2 regions of the Parageobacillus sp. G301 genome follow, and region 1 is predicted to be linked to the other one. Evidence: predicted binding sites of a transcription regulator. Region 1 holds the regulator's gene; the other holds the start of a gene.

The links. Region 1 encodes LexA, which represses DNA repair genes until DNA is damaged. Its sites were predicted from a motif close to CGAACATATGTTCG; they were not measured.
Region 2: a site for LexA is predicted at 10,644-10,657, ahead of addB (helicase-exonuclease AddAB subunit AddB). Genes of this name have one in related genera too.

What each region holds. Positions count from the first base shown of each region.
Region 1 covers NZ_BSDB01000001.1:970,463-982,990, forward strand. Annotated here, with positions in the region: gene tkt (transketolase) at 1-1,846, opposite strand, end outside; gene QSJ37_RS04940 (DUF896 domain-containing protein) at 1,973-2,203, opposite strand; gene QSJ37_RS04945 (YneB family resolvase-like protein) at 2,410-3,063, opposite strand; gene yneA (cell division suppressor protein YneA) at 3,082-3,387, opposite strand; gene lexA (transcriptional repressor LexA) at 3,540-4,163, shown strand; gene glnA (type I glutamate--ammonia ligase) at 4,217-5,551, opposite strand; gene QSJ37_RS04965 (MerR family transcriptional regulator) at 5,595-5,999, opposite strand; gene QSJ37_RS04970 (methionine gamma-lyase family protein) at 6,074-7,342, opposite strand; gene hflX (GTPase HflX) at 7,359-8,606, opposite strand; gene QSJ37_RS04980 (trimeric intracellular cation channel family protein) at 8,786-9,406, shown strand; gene QSJ37_RS04985 (thiolase family protein) at 9,440-10,588, opposite strand; gene QSJ37_RS04990 (3-hydroxyacyl-CoA dehydrogenase family protein) at 10,607-11,458, opposite strand; gene QSJ37_RS04995 (long-chain fatty acid--CoA ligase) at 11,520-12,528, opposite strand, start outside.
Region 2 covers NZ_BSDB01000001.1:1,539,475-1,552,002, reverse strand. Annotated here, with positions in the region: gene QSJ37_RS07870 (ABC transporter permease) at 54-1,058, shown strand; gene QSJ37_RS07865 (ABC transporter ATP-binding protein) at 1,024-1,818, shown strand; gene dat (D-amino-acid transaminase) at 1,850-2,716, opposite strand; gene QSJ37_RS07855 (AzlC family ABC transporter permease) at 3,051-3,770, shown strand; gene QSJ37_RS07850 (AzlD domain-containing protein) at 3,763-4,068, shown strand; gene QSJ37_RS07845 (SCO family protein) at 4,330-4,920, opposite strand; gene QSJ37_RS07840 (M48 family metallopeptidase) at 5,067-6,335, shown strand; gene aceA (isocitrate lyase) at 6,472-7,758, shown strand; gene QSJ37_RS07830 (hypothetical protein) at 8,017-8,223, shown strand; gene QSJ37_RS07825 (competence protein ComK) at 8,442-8,984, shown strand; gene QSJ37_RS07820 (TVP38/TMEM64 family protein) at 9,206-9,826, shown strand; gene lepB (signal peptidase I) at 9,847-10,395, shown strand; gene addB (helicase-exonuclease AddAB subunit AddB) at 10,695-12,528, shown strand, end outside.

The DNA.
Region 1 (12,528 bases):
TTTCAATAGCTAAACGTTTTTTCACTGCACGCGGAAGCACTTGTTGTTTATACTCATCCGGTTGTTTTTCAAAACGATCCCATGATGGCATGCTGATGACGGAAACGTGAATGCCTTCTTCCGCTAATGCTTGTTGTGCTTTCACCGCAAGGCTTACCTCAGATCCAGACGCAAGCAATAATGCTTCTGGATTGCCGTTTTTCGCCTCAGATAGGACATAAGCACCTTTTTTCACGCCCTCGTATGCCCGTTCTGCCGTATTTGGCAATGTCGGGACATTTTGCCGCGTTAACACTAATGCGGTCGGTTGATCGGTTGACTCTACGGCTAAACGCCATGCAGCCGCCGTTTCATTCGCATCAGCCGGGCGAATGACTGATAAATTCGGCATCGCGCGCAACGATGGCAAATGCTCAATTGGCTCATGCGTCGGCCCGTCTTCGCCAACAGCGATGCTGTCATGCGTAAGAACGTACGTCACTGGCAAGCCCATTAATGCAGCGAGACGGATGGCAGGGCGCAAATAATCAGAGAAAACAAAGAACGTACCGCCGAATACTTTTAGACCGCCATGTAATGCCATTCCGTTCATTGCTGCGCCCATCGCAAATTCACGCACGCCAAACCAAATGTTTCGCCCTTCATAGCTTTCTGGAGTAAAGTTTCCGGCGCCTTTAATTAATGTTTTATTGGAACTTGCAAGGTCGGCTGAACCGCCGATCAATTGCGGAACCGTTTTAGCAATTGCGTTTAGCACTTCTCCAGAAGATGCGCGTGTTGCCAGGCTTTTTCCTTCTTCATATACCGGAAGAGCTTTTTCCCATCCTTCTGGAAGTTCTCCGTTCATCGCTAATTTCAATTGTTTCGCCAAATCCGGATACGCTTTTTCGTACTGGGCAAATAGTTCATTCCATTCCGCTTCTTTTTTCTCTCCCGCTTCTTTTACTACTTGACGGAAGTGATCATATACTTCTTGCGGAACGTAAAAATCTTCTTCAAATGTCCATTTATACGCTTCTTTCGTAAGTTTTAACTCTTCCGCCCCAAGCGGAGCGCCGTGTACGTTAGATGTTCCGGCTTTATTTGGCGAACCGTAGCCAATGGTCGTTTTCACTTCAATCAATGTCGGACGAGTCGTGTCCGCTTTCGCTTCTTCAATGGCTTTAGCGATTTCCTCAATATTATTTCCATCTTCTACGCGCAAATATTGCCAGCCGTACGCTTTAAAGCGCTGTTCTACATTTTCAGAAAAGGAAAGGTTTAATTCTCCGTCAAGCGAAATATCGTTCGAGTCATAAAGAACGATAAGGCGGCCGAGTTTTAAATGTCCAGCTAATGATGCAGCTTCAGATGCAACCCCTTCCATTAAGTCGCCATCGCCGCAAATCGCATACGTATAGTGGTTTATAATTTCAAAATTTTCCCGGTTATATGTAGCTGCTAAATGGCGCTCTGCCATTGCCATACCAACGGCCATTGCAATCCCCTGGCCGAGCGGACCAGTCGTTGCTTCTACCCCTGGTGTATGACCATATTCTGGATGTCCTGGCGTTTTGCTGCCCCATTGACGGAATTGTTTAATATCTTCCATGGAAACATCGTAACCGCTTAAATGAAGCAGGCTGTATAACAGCATCGATCCATGCCCTGCGGATAACACGAATCTGTCGCGGTTAAACCATTTCGGATTGCTTGGATTGTGATTCATAAATTTCGTCCAAAGTGTATATGCCATCGGTGCCGCTCCCATCGGCATTCCTGGATGACCGGATTTCGCTTTCTCGATGGCATCGATCGACAATGTTCGAATCGTCGTAATCGCTAATTCTTCGATTGTATGCGTCATGTTTTTCATCCTTTCATCAACGTAGTGTCAATTCTATCATATAGAAAATGAAAGGAAATGTACAACTTATTTCTTTAGTTTATAAAAGAAAGCATCTTTATGTTTTAAGATGCTTTCTTTTGCCTTTTAATGAAACCGGCTTTTTTGACTTTCTTTTAATTTTTTTGGTGTCACATCATTGCCATTGGGATCGATAACCGTTACGGAATGCAACATATCCTCCATCGCTTTGCGAAACACTTGGATGTATTCGCGGCGAAGCTGCTGCTGTTCAAGCGCTTCTTCCTTTGTTAAACCAGATGATTTCGCCTTTTTGGCCAACTCGTTAATTCGTGCCATTTTTTGCTTTGATAACATGTTTGCCTCCACCTATTATTGTATTGTTACGCTCTCATCTTATAGGACATAAATAGAAATCGCAACTATCTTGCTTCATCACACGCTTGGGCATATTGCGACAAGACGTTTAAAATCCATGAATGCAAAAAGATCCGCCGCAAACGAAGAACGGATGCATCTTTATATAAAAAAGCAACGGAAAAGATTGTTTATTAACGATACTTTCATATGGACGATGAATGAGAATCCACATATTCTCGATAGCGGCGGTGAACGGTCGCTTTCGAAACATCGTAACCAAACCCGCGCAATGTCGCAGCAATTTCCGCAAACGTCAAACCGTTATGGCGAAGGCGGACGATTTCTTCGACAGGGAGATCGATTCGCTCCCTCCCAGCATTTTCGCCAATGTGCTTTAAATTTCGCTCAGGCCGGTACCCCTGCTCAATCGCCCGCCTCATTCCGCGCTTAATTTTTAAATTATGTATTTTCCGCTGATACTCTTCGACAATGCTAAGAATGTTTAATACCATCGAATCCGCCTCTGATAGCTGCATTTCGCCGTTATGGGTGATCGTATATATTTTTACTCCCTCTTTTTGAATGCAGTGGAGAAGTGCGATTCTTGCATGGCCGCGTCCCAATCTTGTTTCATCTTGGATAAGAAGCGCATCAATCCGCTGCTCTTTCAACGTGGAAAGCAAGTCAAACACACCGTCTCTGTCTACTTCATAGCCGCTTGCTTGTTCCATAATGACTTTCACTACTTCAAAGCCGTGCTTTTCCGCAAGAAGCTCCAGCTCTTCTCTCTGGCGTTCCAGCGATGTCTCCTGCTCTCCCTTATCTGTGCTGACACGACAGTAAATAACCGCTTTCACTTTAACCACTCCATGATTTTATTTGCTGACGACTAACGATTTGTCTTCTTTTGATTTTAACACAGGAATAACAATTTTTTCACCGGCGACAATTCGTTGGCTCGACAAATGATTGACATCGATCACCCAGTTAATAAATTCCGTTGTCGAAAGTTGATGTTGTCCTTCATATTCCTTTGCCAGCTTCCATAGCGTGTCTCCCGATGCGACCGTAATTTCCATATATTTGTCTTTTTCTATCGGTTTATTCGCGTATAAAAATGCCCCAATTACCATCAATAAAAGCGCCGAAAAAATAATATAATGCACAAACATGCGTTTCATGTTATCCCACCTCTTAAGAATGTTTGTTCGGTTTTATCCTCATTATAATGAGGAACATTTGTTTGTGTCAATATAAATTTCGAACTTATGTTTGTTTTTTTTATGCCTGCATGCTATAATGTAAACAAATGATGTGGTAAGAGGTGTGTAGGATGACGAAACTATCAAAGCGGCAACAGCAAATTTTGGATTTTATTAAAAAAGAAGTAAAAACAAAGGGCTACCCTCCTTCTGTCCGCGAAATCGGCGAAGCAGTCGGACTTGCTTCCAGCTCCACCGTACACGGGCATTTAGCACGTCTCGAAAGCAAAGGATATATTCGCCGCGATCCAACAAAGCCGCGAGCCATTGAAATTTTGGATGCAGATTTTTCTACTTCCAATCAAACAGACGATGTCATCTCAGTGCCGATCATCGGCAAAGTGACGGCCGGTCAGCCGATTACAGCCATTGAAAACATTGAAGATTATTTTCCGCTGCCGAAACGGCTCGTTTCATCGGGAGATCACGTTTTTATGCTTGAAGTGATGGGAGACAGCATGATTGAAGCAGGTATTTTAGATGGAGATTATGTGATTGTGCGCCAACAGCAATCCGCGGATAACGGAGATATCGTTGTAGCAATGACGGAAGACAATGAGGCAACGGTAAAGCGGTTTTTTAAAGAGAAAGATCATATTCGCCTGCAGCCGGAAAACTCTAATTTAGAACCAATTATCGTCCGCGATTGCACGATTCTCGGCAAAGTAATCGGCGTCTATCGCGTCATTCACTAAGCATTTATACAAACAAAGGCTATCTCGCATGAAGCGAGATAGCCTTTTGCCTTTTAATAGAGTTCCATATATTGATCGCGTTCCCATTGATGAACAGCAGTTCGGAACATATCCCATTCGATTTCTTTCGCTTCGACGAAATGTTCGAATAGATGTTTTCCGAGGGCTTGAACGATTACTTCGTCCGATTTTAAGTTTTCGAGCGCTTCCGCCAATGTCGCTGGCAAGTCAACAATTCCTTCTTCTAGGCGTTCTTCTTTTGTCATCACGTAAATGTTGCGGTCCACTGGAGCCGGAGGAGTTAATTTGTTTTTAATTCCGTCTAGTCCAGCTGCTAACAATACCGCCATTGCTAAATAAGGGTTTGCCGATGGATCCACGCTGCGCACCTCAATGCGCGTGCTCATTCCCCGTGAAGCTGGAATACGGATCAGCGGGCTGCGGTTGCGAGCGGACCATGCAACATAACATGGCGCTTCATATCCAGGAACAAGACGTTTGTATGAGTTCACCGTTGGGTTTGTCACTGCCGTAAAGTTTGGCGCATGTTTCAGCACACCGGCAATAAATTGAAGCGCCGTATCGCTTAATTGCAAGTCGCCATTTGGATCGAAAAACGCGTTTTCATTATTTCTAAATAAAGATAAATTGCAGTGCATTCCAGAACCGTTAATGCCGAAGATTGGTTTCGGCATAAATGTCGCGTGAAGACCGTGTTTGCGTGCAATGGTTTTGACAACAAGCTTAAATGTTTGAATGTCGTCGCACGCTTTTACCGCATCGGCGTATTTAAAGTCAATTTCGTGCTGGCCAGGCGCCACTTCATGGTGTGAAGCTTCAATTTCAAATCCCATTTCTTCTAATTCGAGAACGATATCACGACGACAGTTTTCTCCTAAATCGGTTGGCGCCAAGTCAAAATAACCGCCTTGGTCGTTCAATTCAAGGGTAGGACGCCCATTTTCATCGAGTTTAAATAGGAAGAATTCTGGTTCTGCACCTAGATTGAAAGCGGTAAATCCGAGCGCTTCCATCTCTTTTAACATCCGCTTTAAGTTATAGCGCGGACACCCTTCAAACGGAGTACCATCTGCATTATAGATGTCACAAATAAAGCGGGCTACTTTTCCTTTTTCCGCCGTCCATGGGAAAATAACGAACGTATCTAAATCAGGATATAAGTACATATCCGATTCTTCGATACGGACAAATCCTTCGATCGATGAACCGTCGAACATCATTTTGTTGTCTAGCGCTTTTTCTAGCTGGCTGATTGGAATTTCTACGTTTTTGACAGTGCCAAGAATATCGGTAAATTGCAGACGGATATACTTGACGTTTTCTTCTTTGACGATGCGCATAATGTCTTCTCTTGTGTACTTTGCCATTTCTAAACTCCTCCCCGGCTCCCAATTTTATGACGAACGATTATTAATGAAAGAAGCGAGCGAGATCTCCTTGGCGTAGTGATGCACGATGAAATCGGCCCGCTTGCATGAGTTCCGTTCGCAAAATTTCGCGCAATTCCTCATCGGATAATCTTTGGTTCACCACTTTTTCCACTTTTTCCGTTTGTTCTTTATTCTTATCCGATTGTCGCGCTGCAAAAATTTGCTTGATGCCGGCCAAGTTTACTCCCTGATCAATCAAGTCCTTAATTTCAAGAAGACGATCGATATCGTTTAGTGAAAATAAACGGCGATTCCCTTCTGTGCGTGCTGGAGAAACAAGGCCATGCTCCTCGTAATAACGGATTTGACGGGCAGACAATTCTGTTAATTGCATCACTATCCCAATCGGAAACAATGGCATGGAACGACGAATATTGCTATTCATGCCAATTCCTCCTCGCTTATGATATTTAATTTTACATCACGTTAGAATATATGTCAATGAAATGTTAGATTTCCTTACAAAGAAATTAATCGTTTTTCCATTAGCTGATCAATCGCCGTACAAATAGCGATTTTCACATGAGAATATGTTAATCCTCCTTGTACATAAGCAACATATGGAGGCCGAATCGGACCGTCCGCAGTTAATTCAATGCTCGCTCCTTGAATAAACGTTCCTGCCGCCATAATGACGTCGTCTTCATAGCCGGGCATATAGCTTGGGTACGGAGTAAAATGTGCGTTTACCGGAGAGGAAAATTGTATCGCTTGGCAAAACGCGATCATTTGTTCTGGATCCTCAAATTGTACTGACTGAACTAAATCAGTCCGCTTCGCATCCCAAGACGGCTGCGTGTTTAAACCAATTCGTTCAAGCATCGCCGCTGTAAAAACCGCTCCTTTTAACGCTTGGCCAACGATATGAGGGGCTAAGAAAAACCCTTGATACATTTCATGTAAGCTATATAAAGTAGGGCCCGCTTCGGCGCCGATGCCCGGAGAAGTCATGCGATACGAGCATGCCTGCACATATTGTTTTTTTCCAACGATATATCCTCCCGTTTTCGCAAGTCCTCCGCCGGGATTTTTAATCAGCGATCCCGCCATTAAGTCTGCACCAACGTGGCATGGTTCTTTTTCTTCGACAAATTCGCCATAACAATTGTCGACGAAGACAACGACATCCGGCTTGATCGCTTTTACAAACGAGATCATTTCGCTTATTTCTTCAATCGTAAATGATGGCCGCGTAGCATATCCTCTCGAACGCTGAATGCCGATCATTTTTGTCCGCTCATTAATCGCGTTTTTGACAGCATCAAAGTCAACTCGGCCTTCTGTTGTCAGCGGCACACTTTGATAATGAATATGAAATTCTTTTAATGAGCCGACACCGCTGCCGCGAATGCCAACAATTTCTTCTAACGTATCATATGGGTTTCCGGTAATATAAAGCAGCTCATCGCCCGGTCTGAGAATGCCGAATAAAGCAATGGAAATCGCATGTGTTCCTGAAATAATTTGCGGGCGGACAATTCCCGCTTCGGCGCCGAATACGTCCGCATATATTTGTTCGAGCGTATCTCGGCCGATGTCATCATATCCATACCCTGTTGATGGAATGAAATGACTGTCACTCACTTTATGACGCCGAAAACTTTCTAATACCCGATATTGATTAATATCGATCCGTTCATCAATTTCTTTGTGGATTGGTGCAATTTGTGCTTCGATTTCTTTCACCAGTGCAGAGATTTTTTCTCCATGTCGTAACTGTGTGAACATATGATGACCCTTTCTATTATTGATATTGTCGCAATTGTCCATATAACGGATGTTTTGGCATCATATAGCCTTTACATTCATACATACCGCTTTCTTCATTATAATGCAACTCACGTAAAATCGTTTCCGCTTTTAACTGAGCAAGCAGTCTCCCCTCATTGCTCGGAATCGATACATGATAATAAACCATTTGCTTCATCATCGTCTCTTCGATAAATTGCCGCAGTCTGTGTAAATCGTGCTCGTTAAAAGCGCTGATGATAATTGCATCTGTTTTTGTACTTGGCACAAAGTTGCGATGAGCAATATCCCGTTTGTTGTAGATGGTAACGATCGGAATGGAGGAGACGCCCAGCTCATCGAGCAATTCGTAAACCGTCTGTTCATGATTGTAATAATCTGGATTCGATGAATCGACAACGTGCAAAATTAAGTCTGCTTCTTTTACCTCCTCGAGCGTGGAACGAAACGCCGCTACTAACGTTGTCGGCAAATCTTGAATAAAACCGACCGTATCCGTTAAGAGCGCGGTATAGCCGCTTGGAAGTGTTATTTTTCTCGTCAGCGGGTCAAGGGTGGCAAACAATAAATTTTCTTCGAATGAATCCGCATCAGTCAAGCGATTAAACAGCGTCGATTTTCCCGCGTTCGTATAACCGACAAGAGAAATTTGAAAAACGTGATTTTTTTTGCGGCGTTCCCGGTATCGCTCGCGATGTTCGGCAACCAATTTCAATTGTGTTTTAATTTCATCGATGCGCCGATAAATATGCCGGCGGTCCGTTTCTAACTTTGTTTCCCCCGGTCCTCTTGTTCCGATCCCGCCGCCAAGGCGAGACAACTCCGCTCCTTGTCCGCTTAAACGCGGCAATAAATATTGCAATTGAGCAAGCTCTACTTGCAGTTTTCCCTCTTTGGAACGTGCGCGTTGCGCGAATATATCTAAAATAAGCTGTGTCCGGTCAATAATGCGTACGGATAGCTGCCTTGACAAGTTACGGTTTTGACTCGGTGATAATTCATCATTAAAAATAACGACATCTGGCTCTAATTGTTCGACAAGGTGAGCAAGTTCTTCTACTTTTCCTTTTCCGATATATGTCGCTGGATGGATCGCTTCCCGCTTTTGCGTAACGGTCATGATGACTTCGCCGTTAGCGGTATGCACTAGCGACGCTAATTCTTCCATGGAATAAAAAAACCGTTCATCATCGATATGGGGAAGTTGACACCCGACTAAAATCACTTTTTCGCGTTCGTTCAATGCAGCACCTTCTTTCCATCAGCGTAACTCAACCTGCATCCATCATAACAAATCTTGCCGCAAATCGCTATTATAACGAGCATACACTTGTCATCATATCGATGTAGTTTGAAGGATTGATTTTCCGTTTATATCACCGTACAATGTTACCGTACAACGAGAATGAAAGGAATGCACTTATGACATGGGAAGTGTTAAGCATCATTGGCACGATTGCCTTTGCGATTAGCGGTGCGATTGTCGCTATGGAAGAAGAGTATGATTTACTTGGCGTTTACATTCTTGGCATCGTCACCGCGTTTGGCGGCGGCGCCATTCGCAATTTGTTAATCGGCGTGCCAGTATCAGCGTTATGGGAGCAAGGAACGTTGTTTCTTATCGCGTTATTGGCAATGACCATCGTTTATTTATTTCCACAAAAAACATTGGTACATTGGAAACGGTGGGGAAATTTTTTTGATGCGCTCGGTCTTTCGGCGTTTGCCATCCAAGGAGCGCTTTATGCTGTAAAAATGAACCATCCGTTAAGCGCGGTGATTGTTGCCGCGGTGCTCACGGGAAGCGGCGGCGGGATTATCCGTGACATCCTTGCCGGCAGAAAACCGCTAGTGCTCCGCTCGGAGATTTACGCGGCATGGGCGATTGTCGCCGGCGCAGCGGTCGGAACAAAACTTGCCTCCACCCCCGTCGAGCTTTATATATTGTTTGTTGTTGTCACGATTTTAAGAATTTTATCGTACACGTATAATTGGAAACTTCCGCATCGTTCATTGCGGAATCAATCCATGGATCAGTACTAAAAAGAACCGGCGCATTGATAGCGCCGGTTTTTGTTACAGCCGTTCGATGATGGTTGCGGTAGCCATCCCGTGACCGATACAAATCGTCAGCAATCCGTATTTGGCATTTCGCCGTTTGAGTTCGTAAACGAGCGATGTCATTAATTTCGCACCGGTCGCTCCTAACGGGTGGCCGAGCGCAATGGCGCCGCCGTTTACGTTCACTTTGGAAAACGGAGCGCCGATTTCCTTTTGCCACGCTAATACAACAGGAGCAAATGCTTCGTTAATTTCGATTAAATCGATATCATCAATCGTTAACCCCGCTTTTTGAAGCACCTTTTTTGTTGCCGGAATCACACCGTCAAGCATATATGTCGGATCGGAGCCGACGACCGTTTGCGCGATGATCTTCGCTTTTGGCGTTACGCCAAGCTTCCACGCTGTTTCTTTTTCCATTAATAGCACCGCAGCCGCCCCATCGCTCATTTGACTCGCATTGCCGGCTGTAATTTTTCCATTTTTACGAAAGACAGGCTGCAGTGAAGCGAGCGCTTCTGGCGATGTATCCCGACGCGGCCCTTCATCTTTTGTTACCATTATGGCGTTCCCTTCTTTATCCAAACCTTCCACAGGCACGATTTCTTGATCAAATATTCCTTGTTCTTGCGCCCGAATCGCGCGCTGATGGCTTTCGTATGCATATGCGTCCAGCTGCTCGCGCGTCAGCCCGTACTTTTCGGCGATTAATTCCGCGGAAATTCCTTGATGAACAAATTCATATTTTTCATGCAGCGACGGCGGAATCGTTTTTTCGTTTCCATCGCTTAAAATCGGCACCTTCGTCATGCTTTCGACGCCGGCAGCAATCGTAATATCCATATCGCCAGAGCGAATTTCTTGGGCAGCAAAATGAATCGCCTGCTGTCCTGACCCGCACATCCGATTGATTTGCACGGCTGGCACTTCGATCGGAAATCCCGCCTCCAGCGCAGCAAGCCGCCCAATATTGTATCCTTGCTCTGCAATGGGCGTGACACATCCCATCACAATATCTTCGACAAGCCGTTTTTCGATTCCCGCTCTTCTTACGACTTCATCGAGCACAATCGCCGCTAAATGAACGGGATGTACGTTGCGGAACACGCCGTTTCGCTTGCCGACTGGCGTGCGCACCGCTTCGACAATGACAACTTCTCTCATCAGTGTTCCTCCTTGCGTCTATTCGTTGTACGTATAAAATCCTTTTCCTGTTTTTCTTCCTAAATGTCCTGCTTCGACAAGCTTGCGCAAAATTTGCGGCGCCCGGAAACGGTCTCCGTAAGCTTCGGTTAAATTTTCGCTAACAAACAGCATTGTGTCTAACCCGACCATATCGGCTAGCTCCAGCGGCCCCATCGGATAGTTCAACCCAAGGCGAACCGCTTTATCAATATCCTCGGCGGATGCGACCCCTTCTTCATACATGCGGATGCACTCGATCATATGTGCGGCAATCGCTCTTGTCGTGACAAACCCTTGTCGGTCTTTGACAACGACCGTTTCTTTGCCGATTTCTTCGGACAACTGTTGAATAGCAGCTACCGTTTCATCCGATGTCGTCTCTCCTTTAACGATTTCAATCAGCTTCATAACAGGGGCCGGATTAAACCAATGCATGCCGATCACTTTATCCGGTCTTGCCGTCGCCGCGGCAATCGCTGTCACGCTTAATTCTGATGTGTTCGTCGCTAAGATGGCCTCCCGCTTCGTATAACGGTCTAACTTCTGAAATACGTCTTTCTTTAACGATAAATCTTCCGGCACCGCTTCAATGACGACATCCGCCTCCTCCACCACTTCTTGCAAATCAGTGCCAGTGCGAATGCGCTGCAACGTTTGCTGCGCATCTTGTTCGGATAATTTTCCCGCTTTCACAAACCGGGACAAGCTTTTTTGAATCGAAGCAAGCCCTTTCTCAAGGGCCTCTTCGGAAATATCGTATAAACGGACGCTTTTTTTCGCCATCGCTACCGACTGGGCAATGCCGCTTCCCATTAATCCAGCACCAACCACTGCAATCGTTTTTGCCATAACGTCCCCTCCATTCAAAGTCGAGTTGATCCGCATCATTTTTGTTAGTAAAACGTTTTCATTATTGAGCATTCGTACTAGAATAATAGTTTTGCAGTTCTTCACGCAGCTTCCGTTTTAAAAATTTCCCGACGCTCGTTTTCGGTATTTCTTTCATAAAGACAATGTCATCCGGCAGCCACCATTTTGTAAACTGCGGCCGCAAAAAGTCATAAAGTTCTTCTTTCGTCACTGTTTTCCCTTCTTTTAAAACGACACATGCAATCGGGCGTTCTTGCCATTTCGGATGCGGCACGGCGACAACCGCCGCTTCAAACACCGCTTCATGCGCCATTAACGCATTTTCTAAATCAACGGAAGAAATCCACTCTCCACCGCTTTTAATCACATCTTTCGTGCGGTCCACAATTTTGACAAACCCTTCTTCATCGACATTGACGACATCCCCTGTATGCAGCCATCCGTCACGGAACGCCTCTTTTGTCCGGTCGTCATTATAATATTCAGCGGCAATCCACGGGCCGCGCAAACATAGCTCACCCATTTCTTTTCCGTCCCAGCGCACCTCCCCGTCCTTGCCAATCACTTTCATTTCCACACCTGGGACAAGAATGCCCTGTTTTGCACGGAATTCTAATTGTTCCTCATAAGGCAAGTTTTGCTGATAGCTTTTTGGACGCGATACTAGAACGAGCGGGCTTGTTTCTGTCATGCCATAGGCGTGAATAAACGGAACTTTATATTTTTCTTCAAACGCGCGGATCACTCCTTTTGGCGCCGCCGAACCGCCGCATACGATCCGCGTTAAACTGCTTACATCATAGTTTCCTTTTTCTAATTCTTGCAACAAACCGAGCCAAATAGTCGGCACTCCCGCAGTCACGGTCACTTTTTCTGTTTCAATTAATTCTGCCAATACTTTCGGCGTAAATGCCGGTCCAGGCATGACTAATGTTGCACCAAACCATGTCGCTGCAAATGGAATGCCCCATGCATTGACATGGAACATCGGTACAACCGGCATCGCTACGTCTTTTTCCGATAATCCTTTTGTATCTGCTAATCCAAGC
Region 2 (12,528 bases), 570 kb from region 1:
TATAGTACATCCCTCCTTTAAGGAGGGGTGTACTTTCAAAGGACGGGGGCATTATGTCAACAGCGATTTTTAGTGCGATTGAAGCAGGATTTATTTATGCGATTATGGCGTTAGGAGTGTATTTATCGTTTCGTATTTTAGATTTTCCTGATTTAACGGTAGATGGAAGCTTTGTGACCGGGGCGGCGGTGGCGTCTGTGCTTATTATTAACGGAACGAATCCGTTTCTTGCCTCTGCTGCCGCGTTGTTAGTCGGGTTTGCTGCTGGTTCGATCACCGGAATATTGCATACGAAAGGGAAAATTAATCCGCTATTATCGGGAATTTTAATGATGATTGCGCTTTATTCTATCAATCTGCGGATTATGGGGCGTTCGAACGTTCCTCTTTTACAGCAAGACACGGTAATGACGGCGGTGACGGAAGCATGGCAAAATGCAGGGCTAGACAAAGCGATCAACAGCATGATCTCTTTTGCCGGGTTCGTACCGCGCACATGGGCGATTTTCGTGACGATGGCTTTTGTTGACATAGTTATCAAACTGCTTCTTGATCAGTTGCTGAAAACGGAAATTGGCTTAGCACTGCGAGCAACGGGCGACAATAAGCAAATGGTTTCTAGCTTCTCCGCCAATACCGATTGGCTGACGATTTTTGGACTTGGCTTATCTAATGCGCTCGTTGCTTTTTCGGGAGCGCTTGTCGCGCAATATGGAGGGTTTAGCGATGTCGGTATGGGAATCGGCATGATTGTCATTGGGCTTGCTTCGGTCATTATCGGGGAAGCGCTGTTCGGAGCGCGTACGATTGCGCGCGCGACATTAGCGGTCATCGGCGGAGCGATTGTATACCGCATCATTTTAGCGCTTGCCTTGCGTGTGCAGTTTTTGGAAACAGGAGACGTAAAGCTCATTACGGCGGTTATTGTAATGGTTGCTCTCATTGTTCCAAACATTGTCGCAGCGCAAAAAGAAAAACGGCGTAAAAAGCGCAAAACACAAGCACAAGAGAGGGGGGAGCACGTTGCTGGAGCTCAAACAGATTACAAAAGTATTTAACGAGGGAACGATTGATGAAAAAGTAGCGTTGCAGTCGATTAACTTAACATTAGCTCCCGGTGATTTCGTCACGATCATCGGAAGCAATGGCGCGGGAAAATCGACGATGATGAACATTATTTCTGGCCGGCTCTTCCCCGACACTGGTTCTGTCTGGATTAATGGAAAGGATGTAACGGCACTGAGGGAACATGAACGCGCCCGCTATATCGGCCGCGTGTTTCAAGACCCGCTCGCCGGTACGGCGCCGAATATGACGATTGAAGAAAATTTGGCGCTTGCCTACAGTCGCACGAAGCGGCGTACGCTCAAATTCGGGGTGACGAAAAAGCGGCGCGACTTTTTCCGTGAGACGCTCGAGACGCTTCATCTTGGCTTGGAAAACCGCTTAACCGCGAAAGTCGGGCTGTTGTCTGGAGGAGAACGCCAAGCATTGTCGCTTTTAATGGCCACATTTACGAAACCGGATTTGCTCCTTTTGGATGAGCATACGGCGGCGCTTGATCCGGCTCGTGCGGAGTTAATTACGGAGCTGACGAAAGAAATCGTAGAAAAATATAAACTGACGACATTAATGGTTACGCACAATATGGAACAAGCGCTTCGCTTAGGCAATCGTCTGATTATGATGGACCGGGGGCAAATTATTTTCGAAGCGAGCGGCAAAGAAAAGCAATCATTGACGGTTGAACGTCTATTACAGGAATTTCAGCGCATCAGAGGCAGCCAATTCGCCAGCGACCGCGCCGTGTTAGGATAATAGAAAAAGCGGGGAATGATTCCCCGCTTTGTTATTTTGCGTTTTTAACAGCAAGCCCCGCCGCTTTTTCATATGCTACTTGAAGTTTTCTTGTAACCTCTCCTGGCTTCCCGTCGGCAATGAGTTGCTCTTCGACTTGGATGATTGGAATAATGCTTGCCGTGGTGCTTGTTAAAAACATTTCATCCGCTTGGGCAATATCTTCGATGGAAAACGCTTCTTCGATAAATGGAATATGCAATAAATCGCAAAATTCTTTCACTTTCATGCGGATAATGCCGTTTAAAATGCGCTCTGTCGCCGGATGTGTGTACACTTTTCCGTCTTTGACAAGGAAAATGTTTGAGGAGCTGCCTTCGGTAATGTCTCCGTCTCGGTAAAAGATTGCCTCAAACGCCCCGCGTTCCGTTGCTTCTTGTTTTGCCAGCACGTTTGGTAGAAGATTTAAACTCTTAATATAGCAATATTCCCAGCGGACATCTCTTGTTAAAATCGTACGCACTCCGTTTTCGATTTCTCGTATTTTTCTTGGCATTTCCCGAATATAGGCGTACAAATTCGGACGATTCTCGTCCGGAAACGCGTGGTTGCGCGGGAAGCTTCCTCTTGTCACCTGAAGATAGAGAATCGCGTCTTCTCTCACATTGTTCATTTCCCGCAGCAGTTTCAGCTTTTCCATCAGTCCATCTTTGTCAAAAGGAACAGAAAGGCGAATCGCCGCCGCAGAACGGTATAGGCGGTCGATATGCTCCTCAAGCAAAAAATACGTTCCTTGATAGATGCGCACGACTTCATAAACACCATCGCCAAACTGCAGCCCCCGTTCTTCCATTGGATAGGTTACTTCATAACGGGGAAGAAATTGTTTTTCCGTTAGTACGTACAGCTTTAACGTCATCGATTCCAGCTCCTTTTTTCAGAAGTATGAAAATTCAATCTATTATCAGTATATCACGAACAAGAAGGAGCAGCTTATAGCAATTCTTTTTTTCAACTAAGGTGATACCCATCTTCTATCAATATGTCCCCTATAAAATAATGCTGGAATATAGAAAGACATGCCGTCGTTTTGATTGATGCTTTTTCGCTATTTAACAAGGGATTTGGAATCTGTGAAGGAGAGATCACAGTTTCAATATATCCCCATCGAAGCATGATGAACTGATTATTGCAAAAAATAAATAATTTTTAGATAATATTATGTAAAGCTAAACAGAAACGGGGGATTCATCGTGGAAACGACATTGGCGGCGGGCAAATCATCGCCGTTTCGCCAAGGTGTGCAAGCAGGGGTAACGATTGCGATTGGCTATATGCCGATTGCGCTGATGTTTGGGTTTCTCGCGAAAACAACGGGATTAACGCTCGCGGAAACGGTGCTGATGAGCGTTATTGTGTTTGCTGGAGCTTCCCAATACATTGCGTTAAACTTGCTTTCCATTGGCACGGGAATGTTTGAAATTGTGTTGACAACGTTTATTTTAAACATTCGCCATTTTCTTATGTCGGCTTCGTTAAATGAAAAAGCGGAACCGGACGCTCTTTGGAAAAAGGCGCTCTATGCATTTGGCATTACGGACGAAACGTTTTCCGTGGCGGCGATGAAAGAAGGGGCGGTGACCGCTTCTTATATGTTCGGACTTATTTTGCTGTCATACGGCAGCTGGGTGGTGAATTCGGGCATCGGTTATCTTGTCGGCGACAGCTTGCCGCAAAGCTTGCAAAAAAGCATGTCGGTCGCTCTATATGCAATGTTTATCGGTTTGCTCGTTCCGGCGTTGAAAAAACAGCGAAAAATCATTTTGCTTGCGGGAATGGCCGCAGTCATTAATTCGCTATGCATGCTTCTCTTGCATATTTCCAAAGGGTGGTCAATTGTGATAGCGACATTAGCGGCAGCAATTGCCGTGCAATGTTTTGCGAAAGAAAGCGAGGCGGAACAAGATGAATAGCGCGATCGTTTGGATGATTATCGGTATGGGGCTTGTGACATATATTCCGCGCATGCTTCCGCTTGTTGTGTTTCAGCGCGTCAAGCTGCCGCTATTTTGGCAAGGTGTCTTGAAAAACGTTCCGTATGCGACGTTAGGTGCGCTTATCGTTCCAGGGATCTTTTTCATCCATGAAGATATTTGGTTTGGCATTCTTGGTTTTATAAGCGCATTTGTGGCGGCATGGCTCGGCGCGAACGTTATCATTGTCGTTCTTGTATCTGTGGCGGTGTTGAGCGTTTATGCGCTGCTTGTATAAATGGTCAATAGAATGATGAACGCAGTAAAAAGGTAAGCCAAACATATTTCTGTTCCTAATATGTGCTTACTTTTTTATTGCTAAAATGGAAAGCCAGATGGAGTGAGAGTGGCGGCAACAGAATAAGAGTGCTTCGGTTGACACTCATATGCTGATAAAAGCAGAGAACGCTGAAACAAGCAATCATCATGTGAACAGTTTGATACATAAAAATAAAAGCTTCAGTTCATCACAACGCTGAAGCTTTTATTAGATGATCCTTTATTTTATTTCGTCCATAATCGTCTCATAAACTTCCTGTACGTTAAATCGTTCTTTTCCCATACCAAATTGTTCAATAACGCGCCCGTCTTCATCTAATAAGTAGGTTAACGTCGTATGGACAAGCATGCCGTTTCCAGGGTCGCGATATTGGAAATAAAAAGCGTCGGCGACTTTTTTTGTATCTGCTTCATTCCCCCGCAAAAACACCCAGCCTTGATTGCCGTTGGTGACTCCGTACGATTTCGCATATGCTTGCAACTTTTCCGGAGTATCCCGCTTCGGATCGATGGTAATCGTAATAAACTCGACATTTTTCCCAAACACGTGCTCTTTTTCTAGTTTTGCGCGTAATTTTGTCATTTGAAATGTCGTATTCGGACAAACGTCCGGGCAATTTGTATACATAAATTCAAGCAAGCGAATTTTCGGTTTCATATCACTAAAACGATATTCATCCCCCCATGCTGTTTCCATTACAACATCGCTAGGCAGTTCCATCTTTGACTGCCGATATACGGTGAAATAAAATGCTCCGGCACCAACACAAAGAATAAACAGGATGGTTAGCGATAAATACAATTTTTTCACCATTATCACTCTCCTACGTCTATCATACAAGAAAATAGTCATTTATACGGATGGTATTTGTGACAGTTCTTTGGCGTTCTAATTATGGCGAAGTTGATTACACTAAAAATAGCAGTGTTGGTTGCGAAAAAAGGAGGTTGCAAGTAATGAAAAAAGTCGTTCGTTGGATGCTCTTCGTTTATGTGCTGTATGGAATAGGAATGGCATGGTATTTATTTGTTGCTGATACATCGATTCCGCTAGAGTGGAAAGGAACGAGCGCCGATCCGGCGACATTTTTAACACCAAGAGAGCAAATGTTAAGCGAAGAATATTCGAAGTGGAAAGATCTTTTATTTTTTCTCGCCGTTCCGTACGAATGGCTAATTTATTTTTGTCTCTTGGCGCTCGGGGTTGCTAAAGCGTTGCAAACGTGGGTGGAGCGAGCGACAAAGTGGTTTACGCTCCGATCCGTCCTATATGTATTTTGGTTATCTCTCATTGTGACGGCATTTTCGCTTCCGCTAAATTTTGTCGGCTATCATCTTTCCCGCACATATGGCATTAGCACGCAATCGGTATCAAGTTGGTTGAAGGATGGGCTGACCAATTTTTTGGTTGATACGGTGCTGTTTATGTTGATTGCAACGGTATTGTATTGGCTCCTTCGCCGCTTTGAAAGGCGCTGGTGGCTGTATGCGTGGGCGTTATGCGTGCCGTTTATGATTTTTTTTATGTTCATTCAGCCGGTTGTCATTGACCCATTATATAACGATTTTTATCCGTTAAAAGATAAAAAATTAGAAGCAAAAATTTTAGCACTAGCTAGCGAAGCACACATCCCTGCTGAACATGTATTCGAAGTGAATATGTCCGAAAAAACGAATGCGTTAAATGCGTATGTCACAGGAATTGGCTCCCATGCGCGCATCGTGCTATGGGATACAACCTTACAGCGGTTAGAAGACGAAGAAGTGTTGTTCATTATGGCGCATGAAATGGGGCATTACGTGATGAAGCATATATATTGGGGAATTGCCGGATATATTGCCCTTGCCTTTTTCGGACTATGGATCATCAGCAAATGGATAAAGCTAGCGATTGCAAAATGGGGGAAACTTGTCGGGGTGAACAAAGTAAGCGATATTGCTTCTCTTCCATTGTTTTTGCTTCTTGTGTCATTGCTTAGTTTTGCATTGAGCCCGTTTGTCAATGCTGTATCGCGCTATGAAGAGCATGCAGCGGATAAGTACGCAATTGAACTGACAAAAAATCCAGACGCAGCGATTTCTTCGTTTCAAAAACTGACAAAAGCGGGGTTGAGTGAGGTAAATCCTCCGTTAATTGTGAAGCTGTTTCGTTATACACATCCGACGATTTTAGAGAGGATCGTGTATTTAGAGGAATATCAAAGCTCTTTACGGAAAAAACAGTAACAAAGCGAAAAAGATTTCCTTTTTGAAATTTTTTTAAAAAATTTTAAAAAAACTGTTTTCTTTTTTGCGATTCTGTTATATAATAACAACGTACCAAACGATAATGTGTTATAACAATAGAGATGGGGGAAGAGAAATGGCTAGTTTTGAAGAACGTGTAAAACAATTGGAAGAAAGTTGGAAAAATGAAGAGCGTTGGAAAGGGATTGTTCGCCCTTATAGCGCGGAAGATGTCATTAAATTGCGCGGCTCGATTGATATTGAATATACATTGGCTCGTCGCGGTGCAGAGAAACTTTGGAAATTGTTAAATACGGAAGATTATATCAATGCCCTTGGGGCGTTAACTGGAAACCAAGCAGTTCAGCAAGTGAAAGCCGGTTTAAAAGCGATTTATTTAAGCGGATGGCAAGTAGCGGCAGATGCAAACCTTGCAGGGCAAATGTATCCAGATCAAAGCTTATATCCGTCCAATAGCGTACCTCATGTGGTGAAACGGATTAATCAAGCATTGCAACGTGCCGATCAAATTCAATATTTGGAACAAAGCGGAGATGTCGATTATTTCGTACCGATTGTTGCTGATGCAGAAGCAGGTTTTGGCGGTCAATTAAATGTGTTTGAATTGATGAAAGCGATGATTGAGGCAGGTGCAGCAGGTGTTCACTTCGAAGACCAGCTTTCTTCGGAGAAAAAATGCGGTCACTTAGGCGGAAAAGTGTTGCTTCCAACGCAAACAGCGGTACGTAACTTAATTGCGGCACGTCTTGCAGCAGACGTCATGGGTGTACCGACTGTGTTGATTGCACGTACAGATGCGAATGCGGCGGATTTAATTACGAGCGATATCGACCCTCGTGACCAAGAATTTATTACTGGTGAACGGACACCGGAAGGATTTTACCGCACGAGAGCAGGGCTTGACCAAGCGATTGCTCGCGGCTTAGCGTATGCGCCGTATGCGGATTTAATCTGGTGCGAAACAAGCGAGCCAAACTTAGAAGAAGCGCGTCGTTTCGCAGAAGCGATTCATGAAAAATTCCCAGGCAAAATGCTCGCTTACAACTGCTCGCCATCATTTAACTGGAAGAAAAAATTGGACGACGAAACGATTGCAAACTTCCAAAAAGAACTCGCAAAAATGGGCTACAAATTCCAATTCGTTACACTCGCTGGTTTCCATACATTAAACTACAGCATGTTCGAATTGGCACGCGGATACAAAGAGCGTGGTATGGCGGCATATGCAGAATTACAACAAGCAGAATTTGCCGCAGAAAAATATGGCTACACGGCAACAAGACATCAACGCGAAGTTGGTACTGGTTACTTCGACGAAGTAGCGCAAGTGATTTCCGGCGGTCAAGCATCAACGGTCGCGTTGAAAGGTTCGACAGAAGAAGAACAATTTACGACAGCATAAGGGAAAAATGGGGGATTTCATATAGAAGAAACAAGGGCATGCTTGATATAAGCGTGCCCTTTTGTTATCGAGTGATATATAGAAATGATAAAATTAGACAAGAAAGTATACATATTTCTGTAAAAATATGTTAGAGGATCATATGATCGCTTTTTATGGTTGCCTTCCCAATGAAATATTACAAAATAACAACATGACTTCTAGTTTTGTATAATTTGGAAATACTAACACATCCTAAACATGGGAGGCGATCATCATATGCAAAAGGAAAATGAAAAAAGAGAAATGCCATTTGAGCCAACGTTGCATCCAGAGTTTCGCATAAGTACAGATTTTCATTTTCAGCAGGCATTTTTGAATGAGGAAACATATGCTGGAGGTTCGATTGGCGAGCATACAGCTATTGAACAAGCAAACGAATATTTAGCGGAAGAAGAAATTCGGCAAACATTTCATAATTCATGAACCTCTTCCGCTTTCATTCCATTAATAGGTGGAAGAGTTCGCGAGAGATTAGTCATTCTAAAAACACCTTTCTCCCATGACTTTGGTCATGGGATTTATTATTTAACGTGATTTTCATCATAAAAAATGTTCATTATTTTTTGAAAATATAGAAAAATATAACTATTAATGATATGATGGAATTAGGTACAATGTATAAGAGAGGAGAGAAATTTGTAATGAAAGTAAATGAGTTTATCGTCCTGAATAAATTTGTTATTAGCCGCTATACCATGGCGGTTTTACCACATCACTTACATGGTAATTCCTACGCAAAAGTTGTCGAAGAGGATGGCGAGTATATTGTCAAAATGAGGCCAATTGATATTATTAAACGCAGCTGCGACTATTACGGTTCTAGTTTTCGAGGCAGAAAAGAAGGCACCCGAGCTGTCATCGGCATTACGCATAAAGCACCGATCGCAATCGAACCGCTCAACGAAATTTACGTTTTCCCAACGATTTCCCCTAGTGATCCTCGCTGTGTTTGGCTATCACACATTCACGTATATAAATATGAGCCCACAAAAAATGATCAAACAATCGTCTATTTTACCAACGAAAAAAGCATTTTACTTGATGTTTCCTACCACTCTTTTGTCAATCAACTTTATCGTACGGCACAGCTCAGAACAAAACTGACAGAGCGAATGGAGGCAAGAGAACGTAAACTGCAGTATGTGTTTCGGATGAATCATTCTAAAGGGTGGTTGCAGCAATAGTTTTTTAAAAAGCCGAAAAATCTCCCACTTCAGCGGATTTTCTTCATCGCAAGTAAGTGGGAGAAAAACGGCTCTTGCAGCTGTTATTCTTTCATTTTACTATTATTACTATTTAATCATTTTCCATTGTTTTGATCATTCATATCCATAAAGATTAGTTCAAATTACCTTTAGAAGTGTGTAAAATAAAATATATAGCATAATATGAATGGGGAGTATAAATGGACATCGAAGCAATCAAACAATGGTTTACCCTTGACAACGTACTATCCATGCTGGAGCAGTATCGCTCCTTTGGAGTGTTCCCAGGAATTGCAGCAACGTTGTTGGAATCGTTTTTTCCTGTTTTGCCAATGTTTGTTTTTGTTATGGCAAATGCCGCAGCATTTGGTTTGTGGAAAGGTTTCCTTATTTCGTGGATCGGCGCCTGTCTCGGTTCCATTCTCGTTTTTTGCCTTACACGAAAAATTGGACAAAAGCGTTTTTTTCATTTTGTAAGCCGCCATCGAAAAGTCCGGCAGTTTATGCATTGGATTGAGCGCCATGGTTTTGGACCAGTGTTTTTAATATATTGTTTTCCGTTTACTCCATCAGCGGTCGTCAATGTTGTCGCAGGGTTGTCGCGGATGAGCCGGCAACAATTTATTTTAGCTGTATTATTGGGAAAGATGGTAATGATTTTTACAATTAGTTTTATTGGATATGATATTGCCGCGCTTGTGAAACAGCCGTTGCGTACAGTCGCGATAGCGGTTGTTATCGCAATGTTATGGTATGCTGGAAAGAGAGTGGAAGCGAAGTTTTCAATAACCGAAAAACGGTATAATGAGGGAGATGGATAATGGCAGGTGGCGATTGGAACATGGGAGAGAAGAGACGGCGGTGGCGCAGGTCATTTCTTTTCGGAGGTGCACTCACTTTTATTTTGGTATTACGGTTTCTTTGCTTCACCAACTATATGGTGGAGGGGAAATCGATGATGCCGACATTGCAAGAAGGAAATTTGTTAATTGTAAATAAACTAAGTTATCAAATTGGCGATATTCATCGGTTTGATGTTGTCGTCTTTCATGCAAATGAAAAGGAAGATTATATAAAGCGCGTGATCGGACTGCCTGGTGATCAAATTGAATATAAAAATGATGTGCTATATATTAATGGAAAAAAAACCAATGAACCATATTTACAACCGTATAAACAAAAATTGATTGACGGAAAGTTGACGGGAGATTTTACGCTGGAAGAACTTACAGGGAAAAAGAGAGTGCCGGAAGGATATATTTTTGTCCTTGGCGATAACCGGTTAAGCAGCTGGGACAGCCGGCATTTCGGATTCGTGAAAATAAGTCAAGTAGTAGGAAAAGTTGATTTGCGCTATTGGCCTGTTCAACAATTTTCTGTCCGATTTTGATATAGTTTAAAAATTTTGTTTGGAGTGGAAATAAATTTCTATTTGCGGCAGTAAACGCATGGCTATAAAATGATAGAAGAACGGACGCCTTTGGAACGAGGGGAAGTGTAAAACGGTTGTTTTGGTTTATCGCTTGGTGAAAACTTCAAATCGCTTGAGTTCAAACAAAGTGAAATGGCGGGTAGTTCGCGTAAAAGGTATTCATCGATGCGGTATAGCACGTGAATACCATTTTTTCTTCCAGAATACGAACATATGTGCTAAAATGAAGGAAATAATAGAAAATGAAGGTGATATCGATGTCGCTTCGATTTCTTTTAGGAAGATCGGGAAGTGGAAAAACGACAATGTGCTTAAATGAAATTCGTCGTAAATTAAAAGAAGAGCCAAAAGGGAATCCGATTATTTATCTTGTTCCAGAGCAAATGACGTTTCAATCAGAATATGCGTTAATACATACACCAGGATTAGGCGGAATGATCCGGGCGCAAGTTTTTAGCTTCACACGGTTAGCATGGCGTATTTTGCAGGAAACTGGTGGAATGAGTCGATACCATGTGAATGATATCGGAATGCAGATGATGATTCGAAAAATTGTCGAACAAAAGAAACAGCAATTGAAATTATTTGGCCGCGCCGTTGATAAGACAGGCTTTATCAAACAGCTTCACGACATGATTACAGAATGTAAACGTTATTGTGTTACTCCACAGCATCTTCGCGAACATGTAAAAGTGTTGACGGAACAAGGAAAAAAGCCGGCTGAAAAGGTGTTAGCCGATAAATTAAACGATATATCCATCATTTATGAAGAACTAGAGAGAAGTTTATTGAACCATTATATAGATTCAGAGGATTATTTGCGATTGCTTTCCGAAAAAATCCCGCAATCCCGCTATTTGCGTAATGCAGAAATCTATATTGATGGGTTTCACCAATTTACACCACAGGAGTATATGGTGCTTGAACAGCTGCTTATTCATTGTAAACGTGTTACTGTGGCATTAACAGTAGATGCGCCTTACGATGACCAATTGCCAAATGAATTGCATTTATTTTATTTAACGGCAAAAACTTATCATGATATTCGCCAAATGGCGCTCTTAAATGATGTTGCCATCGAAGACACCATGATTTTAGATAGAAATATGCGCCATCAAGAAAAAGCGCTTGCTCATCTTGAAGCGTACTATCATGAGCGCCCCGCGGTTGTCTATTCAGAAGAGACAGAGGCGGTTCAAGTATATGAAGCGGCAAACCGCCGTGCGGAAATCGAAGCGATTGCTCGTGAAATCGTTCATCTTGTGCGTGACAAAGGATATCGTTATCGTGATATTGCTTTGATTGTTCGCAATACGAAAGATTATCGCGATTTAGTGAAAACCATTTTTTATGATTTTCATATTCCTTATTTTATGGATGAAAAAGAGCCGATGCATCACCACCCGCTTATTGAATTGCTGCGGGCCAGTATGGAAATTATTACATCACGCTGGCGTTATGAATCGGTATTTCGCGCCATTAAAACAGACTTATTATTTCCAGTGGAAGAAGATATCGTCGCATTGCGTGAAGCAATGGACCAGCTAGAGAATTATGTTCTCGCGTACGGAATTAAAGGTGAAAAATGGACAAATGGTGAACGCTGGACATACCGCCGCTACCAGGCATTAGAAGGATTATCCATCCCACAAACAGATGAGGAAAAGCAATACGAAGAAAAGTTAAACGAATGGCGTGATATAATTGCAGCTCCGCTCTCTAAGCTAGAGCGCCGCATGCGAAGAGCAAAAGACGGCAGAAGCCTTTGTGAAGCGATTTATTTATTCCTAGAAGAATTGCAAATTCCTAGAAAACTAGAGAAAATGAGCAAAGAAGCCGAAGAACAAGGAAGGCTGATGGAAGCAAGGCAGCATGAGCAAGTATGGAATGCGGTGATTGATTTATTAAACCAATATGTAGAAATGTTAGGAGATGAATCGATACCGGTAGCAGAGTTTGCTAAAATCATCGAAACAGGGCTTGACCGCCTCGAATTTTCGCTTGTCCCACCCGCGATGGACCAAGTGATTATTGCCCAATTAGACCGTTCTCGTCTTATTGATGTCAAATGCGCGTTTATTATTGGCGTAA